DNA from 2 places in the Streptomyces sp. NPDC111507 genome. Region 2 is predicted to be linked to the other one. Evidence: riboswitches for the same ligand, from Rfam matches in the RefSeq annotation. Region 2 holds a riboswitch; the other holds the start of a gene.
The links. A riboswitch is a leader RNA that binds a small molecule or an ion and turns the genes downstream of it on or off. The one in region 2 is predicted to bind ZMP and ZTP.
Positions count from the first base shown of each region.

Region 1 (4,603 bases), on a different contig from region 2:
CGCCACGTCGGGTGCGCCGATCTGCAGCGGCATGATCCAGTTCGCGAAACCGGCGAACAGCGGCGTCGCGAACATCAGCAGCATGATCGTGCCGTGCATCGTGAACGCCTGGTTGAACTGCTCGTTCGACATGATCTGAAGCCCCGGCCGGGCGAGTTCGGCGCGCATCAGCAGCGCCATCACCCCGCCGACGCAGAAGAAGCCGAACGCCGTGACCAGATACAGCGTGCCGATCGTCTTGTGATCCGTGGTGGTCAGCCACTTCACCGCGGCGGGTCCAGGACGCCGCGCACGCGCGGGAAGCGCTGTGGGCGGCGTCGTCACTGTGGTGCTTTCCATGCCCCGCCTGTGTCCGTCGTCGGCCCCGCCGTCACACTTGAAGGAAGCGACGAGCGTCACACCCGCACCTGTGACGATCGCGCACCTGCCGGACACCTACGGATCATGAGCAACGACGAGACCTTCGCCGCTGCCTATCGCGAGCACTACTGGGCGGTCAGCCGCTACGTGGCGAGGCGACTGGACGGCCGGAGCAGTGATGTCGAGGAGGTGGTGGCGGAGGTCTTCACCGTCGCCTGGCGGCGCCGGTCCGACCTCCCGCCGTCCCCGCTTCCCTGGCTGTACGGGGTGGCACGCCACTGCCTGGCCAACGCCGTACGCGGCTACGGGCGCCGCCGCAGGCTCCTCGACCGGATCGGCAACGACGAGAGCGCGCACGGCAGACAGGTCGTCGACAGCCCCGACTCCGCGTCGCCGGGCGACTGGGTGCACGAGGCGCTGGCCCGGCTCTCCCCGGCCGACCAGGAGGTACTGCGCCTCACCGCCTGGGAGGAACTCGGCATCGACGAGGTCGCCGTCGCCCTCGGCTGCGGCAGCCGCGCCGCGGCCATGCGCCTGCACCGAGCCCGCCGCCGGCTCAGAGCCGAGATCGACCGTACGCACATCACCGTGGCCGGCGGCACCGCTTCGCCCCGCCGCGACGCCCCGAAGGAGCACGGCCATGGCTGACGAACTCGACATCCTGCGCCGCGCCAACCCGGTGCCGGTCACCGACCCCCGCTTTCACGACCGCCCCCTCGACCAGCACGCGCAGCGCCGCCTCAACCACCTGCTGCACGGGGAACGGCAGCGCACGAGCCCCCGTCCGCTGCGCCGCTGGGTCTGGAGCGTCGGCACCGCGGCCGCCGTCGGTGTCGTCGTCCTGACGCTCACGCTGTCGGGATCGACCACCACCCCGGCCGTGGCCGCACCCCGCCCGCTGCTCGTCGAGGCGGGCTCCACCCCGGTACCCCTGGACCGGCTCGCCGACCGAGTGGCCGCGTCCGCGGGCTCGCAGCGGCTCGTCCAGGGCACCCACGTACAGACCTGGAGCATGAGTCTGACCTCCGGGCCGGGGGCCCGGCCGCCGATCACCCTCCCCGAGGAACGCGTGGTCCGCTGGAAGGCCGACGCCAGTCACACGGAACTCGTCGTGGCGACCGACCCCCGTCATCCGGGCAGACCGGTCGTCACCGACGCCGACCCCGTCCCCCGCACGGTCGAGGACGGGCACGTCCTCAGCCGGCGGACCTACCCGCCGAGCTGGAGCGACGCCCCGCCGGTGGCCCGGCCGCCGCACGACGCCGAGCGGCTGCGCGCCTACCTCGAGGAGACCGACCGCATCGAGGCCATGGGTACGTCCCAACTTCTCGACGCCGTCGCCGAGTTGCTGAACAACTGGACGCTGGGCGCCCGTGAGGACGCCGCGCTCGTCCGCGTCCTCGCCGACGCGAAGGGCCTGCGCCCGGCCGGAGCGGTCACCGACCGGCTGGGCAGGCAGGGACAGGCGTACGTGTACGAGGACACCGCGCACTCCGTGCGCCGGATGCTGGTCCTCGACCCGAGGAGCGGCACCGTACTCGGGATCGAGGACACCGTCACCAAGGACGATCCCGAGTACGGCGTCAAGGCCGGGGACGTGATGTCGTACAGCGCGTGGATGCGTTGAGCGGACCGAAGTCCTGTGAGCGAACCCAGAACGCTGTAGCGGAATCCCCAACGCGGTAGGCGAGGCCGAAGCGCTCTACCGGAGGCCGAGTTGGCGCTCGGCCCCGGTCACGGTCTGCTCCAGCAGGACCGCGATCGTCATCGGGCCGACACCGCCCGGCACCGGCGTGATCAGCCGGGCCCGCTCGCGGGCGGTGTCGAAGTCGACGTCGCCGACGTTCCCGGCGTTGTAACCCGCGTCGATCACGACGGCTCCCGGCTTGATGTCCTCACCGCGGATCAGCCGGGGCCGGCCCACGGCGGCCACCACAATGTCCGCCTCGCGGACGACCGACGAGAGACCGGTCGTCCGCGAGTGGCAGTACGTCACCGTCGCGTCGCGTCCGAGCAGCAGCATCCCGACCGGCTTGCCGAGGATCGCGCTGCGGCCCACCACGACGGCGCGCCGGCCCGCCGGGTCGACGTCGTACGCGTCGAGGAGCCGCATGATGCCGCCGGGGGTGCAGGACACGAACCCCGGCAGCCCGAAGCTCATCGCCGCGTACGAGCTGAGCGTCACCCCGTCGACGTCCTTCTCCGGCGAGATGGCCTCGAACGCCGCCCGCTCGTCGATGTGCGGTCCGACGGGGTGCTGGAGCAGGATGCCGTGCACGGTCGGGTCGCCCGACAGCGCCTTCAGCGTGTCGACCAGCTCGGCGGTGGTGGTGTCGGCGGGCAGGGCGACGTGCCGGGACTCGATGCCGGCCTTGCGGCTGCGGTTCTGCTTCATCCGGACGTAGGTGACCGAGGCGGGATCCTCGCCGACCAGCACCGTCGCGAGACACGGCGACATCCCCGTGCGTCCGGAGAGTGCGGCCGAGCGCTGCGCGGTCTCCTCGACGACGCGGCGCGCGAGACCCGCGCCGTCCATGAGCTGGGCCTGGGACATGAGCTACTCCTGAGCGTCGTTGACACAATCGCCCAGGCGCGCGGCAAAGACCCGTTCGTCAGGCCGCTCCCCGGTGGTATTCCACCTCAGCGCCAGTCACGGCCCGCGACCAGGGTAGCTCGTACGATCAGCTGCCCGACTCGGCGGGAGCGGGCGGCGCCGTCGGGTCGACGCCGGCCAGGAACCCCCTGGCCTGTGCCTCGGTGGTCACGGCGCCGATGGCCCCGGCCCAGCGGGCGATCTCGCGGACCAGCGCGACGGCCCCGGCCTCATCGCCCGCGTCGCGCGCCATCACCGCCAGGAGCAGTTGCTGCGAGAGAGTGCCCGGGACGGTCCCGGCCCGGGCGCCGAGCTCGGTCGCCCTGCTCCAGCGCTCCCGTGCCCGTGCGTGGTCACCGTGATCGTGGTCGTGATCGCCGAGGTGCCGCAGCGCTTCACGGACGAGTAGATCGTCACCGCAGTCGTGTGAGCCGCCGGCTTCACCTGCCGCATCCGTTGCACCTGCCTCACCCGCTTCACCGGCGCGCAGCGCGGCTTCGTAGTGGCCGGGCGCGACGTCGCGCTCGGCGCAGAGATGGTCGGCGACGAGGCCCAGATACATCTCGGCCCAGCCCCGGCGCACCTCGTCCGGGGCCCGGCCGCGGAGCCGCTCGGCGTGTGTGCGGAGGGCGGTCGGCGCGTCCGGGTCCTTGCCTTCGGGTCCGACACGGAAGGCACCGTCGACGCGCACCTGCCCGAGGTAGCCGTGGCGCAGCCGGAGGAAGTCCAGATCCCAGCGGATGCCGGAGTGCGCCTCATCTGCGGGTTTCCCGCCGAGGCTCGCGATGAGGACCTCGACGCATTCCTCGGCGGCGGCGAGTCGTGGCCCCGCCAGGGCGGTCCCGCCGAACCAGTCGCTCTCCAGGGCGACTTCGGCGGCGGCCACGGCGAGGCGGGCACGGGACCTCGGATCGTTCGCCTCGGCCGAGTCGAGCAGGCGCGTAGCGCGTTCCCAACGAGCGCCGATCCTCAACTCCCTTGCTACGGCGATGAGTTCACCGAGCGGTACGGCCGTACGAAGGGTACTTGCGGTGTTCGTCATGGCAGGGAAAGTAGTAATCAGAAAAACTATCCACAAGAAAACTATCTACGGAGTGGCGCATGGAAGACGTGAAGGCGGGAGATGTGAAGGCGGAAGAGTCGAAGTCCGCGCGGGGGCAGGCGTCCGCGGCGGACTCGGTCGACCGGCACGTCGCGGTCTGGGCGAAGGAACTCGACTGGATGGACCCGGTCAAGGAGGAGATCTTCGTCCGGCTCGCGATCCTGGCCCGGCACGCGGCTCAGGCCCGCCGGGACGTGCTCGACTCCGACGGCCTGCAGCACTGGCAGTTCAAGGTGCTGCTGATGCTGCGCAGACTCGGCCCGCCCTACGCGGCGAGCCCCTCGCAGCTCGCCGACATGCTCGGGCTGACCCGCGGCGCACTGTCGGCGCGGCTGGGGCCGATGGAGGACGACGGGCTGATCGCCCGTACCCACCACACGGCCGACCGGCGTCGCGTGGAGGTGCGGCTCACCGACGCCGGATACGCCGCCTTCGAACAGCACGCGGTGTCGGAGGACCGGGGTGAGAACGCGCTGCTCGCAGTACTGACCCCAGCAGAGAAGCGGACGCTCGCAGACCTGCTGCGGAAACTGGTCGTGGCAGCAGAG
Region 1 covers NZ_JBVKBU010000005.1:220,543-225,145, reverse strand. Annotated here, with positions in the region: gene ctaD (aa3-type cytochrome oxidase subunit I) at 1-339, opposite strand, end outside; gene ACZ7M2_RS22215 (RNA polymerase sigma factor) at 445-1,008, shown strand; gene ACZ7M2_RS22210 (CU044_5270 family protein) at 1,001-1,987, shown strand; gene ACZ7M2_RS22205 (bifunctional 5,10-methylenetetrahydrofolate dehydrogenase/5,10-methenyltetrahydrofolate cyclohydrolase) at 2,063-2,914, opposite strand; ZMP/ZTP riboswitch at 2,938-3,024, opposite strand; gene ACZ7M2_RS22200 (hypothetical protein) at 3,042-3,995, opposite strand; gene ACZ7M2_RS22195 (MarR family winged helix-turn-helix transcriptional regulator) at 4,055-4,603, shown strand, end outside.
Region 1: linked by a shared signal. The riboswitch ahead of ACZ7M2_RS22205 (bifunctional 5,10-methylenetetrahydrofolate dehydrogenase/5,10-methenyltetrahydrofolate cyclohydrolase) and the one ahead of ACZ7M2_RS10690 (glycine hydroxymethyltransferase) in region 2 are both predicted to bind ZMP and ZTP.

Region 2 (4,603 bases):
TCGGGCACAGTCGTACTCGGCGGCATGGGACTCCTCGCGGCAGCCCTCACCGCCTGCTCCTCGGAGCCGGACAAGCGCTGTGTCGACCGCGACAGCTACACCTCGCTCAAGGGCTACAAGGTCATCGCCGACAAGAACTGCAAGACCACCAAGTCCGTCAAGACCACCAAGACCAAGACCACCAGGACCTCGGTCAGCAGCGGCTGGTACTACGGCGGCAAGAAGAAGGGCGGCTGGGTCGACGGCGGCTCCTTCACCAAGGCGAGCAAGGGATCCGGCAGCAGCACCAGCGGCGGCAGCCACCACTCCGTCGACCGCGGCGGCTTCGGCAGCGGCAAGGGCAGCTCCGGCGGCTGAGCGACACCACGTCACCGCACCCGTAGCCGCGGGCCGCGCGCCCAGCACCGATCGGATCCGTACGCGCATGGAACGCCGCACCATCGAGCCCCGCGCCGGCTGGCAGCAGACCGTCGAGCAACAGGGCCTCATCTACCCGCTGACCCGCTACCCGGACGACTCCCTGCGCCCCTACTGGGACGAGAGCGCGTACTACGCCTTCTCGCTCCCGGAGGTGGAGGCGCTGGAGGAGGCCGTCGAGGAACTGCACCGCATGTGCCTGGCGGCGGCCGAGCACATCGTCACGGAGAACCGTTTCGCCGACCTCGGCATCACCGACCCGCGCGTCGTGCGGGCGGTCGCCGAGGCCTGGCAGCGCCGCGGCGAACTCCCCTCCGTCTACGGCCGTTTCGACCTGCGCTACGACGGCACGGGCCCCGCCAAGATGCTGGAGTACAACGCGGACACCCCGACGTCCCTGGTCGAGGCGGCGAGCCCCCAGTGGTTCTGGATGGAGGACCGTTTCCCCGGCGCCGACCAGTGGAACTCCCTGCACGAACGCCTCGTCGCCGCCTGGAAGAAGCAGGCCGCCCTCCTCCCGCCCGGCAGCCCCCTCTACTTCGCGCACTCCTCCGCCGACGAACTCGGCGAGGACCTGATGACCGTCGCGTACCTGAAGGAGACGGCGCAGCAGGCGGGCCTCGACACCGACTGGATCTCGGTGGAGGAGATCGGCTGGGACCCCCTCTCCGGCCGCTTCGTCGACAACCAGCTCCGTTTCATCCGCAGCTGCTTCAAGCTCTACCCCTGGGAGTGGCTCACCACCGACCGCTTCGCCGACCACGTCCTGGACACCCTCGACAACGGCGGCGGTACGGGCACGACCCTGTGGATCGAGCCCGCCTGGAAGATGCTCCTCAGCAACAAGGCCCTCCTCGCCGTGCTCTGGGAGCTGTACCCGGGCCACCCCAACCTCCTCCCCGCCTACCTCGACGGACCCCGGGAGCTGGCCACCACCCAGGGGTACGTCGCCAAGCCGCTCCTCGGCCGCGAGGGCGCCGGGGTGACGGTGCACGCGCCGGGCGCCGCCCCCGTCGTACGCGAGGACGAGCCCTGCTGCTACCAGGAGCTGGCCCCCCTTCCCTCCTTCGACGGCAACCATGTCGTCCTCGGTGCCTGGGTCGTGGACGGCGAGTCGGCGGGGCTCGGCATCCGCGAGTCGTCCGGGCTGGTCACGGACGAGTACGCCCGCTTCCTGCCCCACGTGATCTTCCCGGGACAGGTCTCCCACCCCACGTGATCCTCCAGGCGTTCAATCGACACCCAGCACCGCACGCAGCTGAGCCAACCCCCAGTCCAGGTCCTCCTTGCTGATGACCAGCGGCGGGGCGATCCGGACCGTGACCCCGTGGGTGTCCTTGACCAGGACACCCCGGTCCATCAGCCGCTCGGAGATCTCGCGTCCCGTGCCGTACGCGGGGGCGATGTCGACGCCCGCCCACAGCCCCCGCCCGCGCACCGCCGTGACATGCCCCGAGCCCGTCAGCAGCCCCAGCTCCCGGTGCAGATGGTCACCCAGTTCCGCGGCGCGCCGCTGGTACTCGCCCGACCGCAGCATCGCGATCACCTCGAGCGCCACCGCGCAGGCCAGCGGGTTCCCGCCGAACGTCGACCCGTGCTCACCGGGCCGGAACACCCCGAGCACCTCCCTGCTCGACACCACCGCCGACACCGGTACGACCCCGCCCCCGAGCGCCTTGCCCAGGACGTACATGTCCGGCACCACGCCCTCGTGCTCGCACGCGAAGGTGCGGCCCGTGCGACCCAGCCCGGACTGGATCTCGTCCGCGACGAAGAGGACGTTCCGCTCACGCGTCAGGTCCCGCACCCCGGCGAGGTAGCCGGGCGGCGGCACCAGCACGCCCGCCTCGCCCTGGATCGGCTCCAGCAGCACCGCGACCGTCTCCTCGGTGACCGCCGCCCGCAGCGCGGCCAGGTCCCCGTACGGCACGATGTCGAAGCCCGGCGTGAACGGCCCGAAGTCCGCCCGCGCCTCCGCGTCCGTGGAGAAGCTGATGAGCGTCGTCGTACGGCCGTGGAAGTTGTCGCTCGCCACCACGATCCTCGCCCGGCCGTCGGGGACGCCCTTGACGCGGTACCCCCACTTCCTGGCCGTCTTCACGGCGGTCTCCACCGCCTCCGCACCCGTGTTCATCGGCAGCACCATCTCCATGCCGCACAACTGCGCGAGCTGCGCGCAGAAGTCGGCGAACCGGTCGTGGTGGAAGGCCCGCGAGGTCAGCGTCACCCGCTCCAGCTGCGCCTTCGCCGCGTCGAGCAGCCGCCGGTTGCCGTGGCCGAAGTTCAGCGCCGAGTAGCCGGCCAGCAGGTCGAGGAAACGGCGCCCCTCGACGTCCGTCATCCAGGCCCCGTCCGCCGTCGCCACGACGACCGGCAGCGGGTGGTAGTTGTGCGCGCCATGCGCGTCGGCCGAGGCGATGAGTCGTTCGGTGGTGGTCACGGGATCTCCGTTTCCTGCAGCGCGGGGACCGCTGCCGCACGGGGGGTCGGGCTCGTGGCTCCCTTCCTATCGTCGCTCGCACGGTGGACGCGGCGGGACACTCTGCGGCTACCGCCGCGTGGCCGGTGATCCGGCGCGCCCGGTAGGCTGGCCGACGGGGCCGTGACTGGCGCGCTGGGATGGGATCGACCATCGGGGAGCGGTCCCGTGAACTGTGTGCCGTGCGCCTGGGCCGACCCGTGAACGCTGAACGCCACGTCCGGAGGCCGTCAATGCCCGAGCCCCTTTCCACCGAGTCCACCGCCTTCCGCAGCGCCCTCGACGTGATCCGGGCCGTTGAGCCCCGCGTCGCCGACGCCATCGGCCAGGAGATCGCCGACCAGCGCGACATGCTCAAGCTGATCGCGTCGGAGAACTACGCCTCCCCGGCCACCCTGCTGGCCATGGGCAACTGGTTCAGCGACAAGTACGCCGAGGGCACCGTCGGCCGCCGCTTCTACGCCGGCTGCCGCAACGTCGACACCGTCGAGGCCCTCGCCGCCGAGCACGCCCGCGAGCTCTTCGGCGCCGAGCACGCCTACGCCCAGCCGCACTCCGGCATCGACGCCAACCTGGTCGCCTTCTGGGCCGTCCTCGCCGCCCGCGTCGAGGCCCCGGCCCTCGCGGAGGCCGGGGTCCGCAACGTCAACGACCTCTCCGAGGCCGACTGGGCCGAGCTGCGCCAGGCCTTCGGCAACCAGCGCATGCTCGGCATGTCCCTGGACGCGGGCGGCCACCTCACCCACGGCTTCCGCCCGAACATCTCAGGAAAGATGTTCGACCAGCGTTCCTACGGCACCGACCCGGCCACCGGTCTCATCGACTACGAGGCGCTGCGGACGTCGGCCCGTGAGTTCAAGCCGCTGATCATCGTCGCCGGCTACTCCGCCTACCCCCGCCTGGTGAACTTCCGGATCATGCGGGAGATCGCCGACGAGGTCGGCGCGACCCTGATGGTCGACATGGCGCACTTCGCCGGTCTGGTCGCGGGCAAGGTCCTCACCGGCGACTTCGACCCCGTCCCGCACGCCCAGATCGTCACCACCACCACGCACAAGTCGCTGCGCGGCCCGCGCGGCGGCATGGTCCTGTGCGACGAGAGCCTCGCCGAGCAGGTCGACCGCGGCTGCCCGATGGTCCTCGGTGGCCCCCTCCCGCACGTCATGGCCGCCAAGGCCGTCGCGCTCGCCGAGGCCCGCCGCCCCGAGTTCCGCGACTACGCCCAGGCCGTCGTCGACAACGCCCGCGCCCTCGCCGAGGGCCTGATGCGGCGCGGCGCCACCCTGGTCACCGGCGGCACGGACAACCACCTCAACCTGATCGACGTCGCCTCCTCCTACGGCCTCACCGGCCGCCAGGCCGAGTCCGCGCTGCTCGACTCGGGCATCGTCACCAACCGCAACGCCATCCCCGCCGACCCGAACGGCGCCTGGTACACCTCCGGCATCCGTATCGGCACGCCCGCGCTGACCACCCGTGGTCTGGGCACCACCGAGATGGACGAGATCGCCGGTCTCATCGACCGCGTCCTCACCGCGGCCGAGCCCGGCACCACGGCCAAGGGCGCCCCGTCCAAGGCTCAGCACGTCCTGGACCCGAAGATCTCCGACGAGATCTCCCACCGCGCCACCGACCTGCTGGCCCCGTTCCCGCTCTACCCGGAGATCGACCTCGGCTGACCCACCTCCTGGTTCAGAGGTCGATCAG
Region 2 covers NZ_JBVKBU010000002.1:702,541-707,143, reverse strand. Annotated here, with positions in the region: gene ACZ7M2_RS10705 (hypothetical protein) at 1-357, shown strand, start outside; gene ACZ7M2_RS10700 (glutathionylspermidine synthase family protein) at 425-1,636, shown strand; gene rocD (ornithine--oxo-acid transaminase) at 1,649-2,857, opposite strand; ZMP/ZTP riboswitch at 3,010-3,097, shown strand; gene ACZ7M2_RS10690 (glycine hydroxymethyltransferase) at 3,079-4,575, shown strand; gene ACZ7M2_RS10685 (hypothetical protein) at 4,589-4,603, opposite strand, start outside.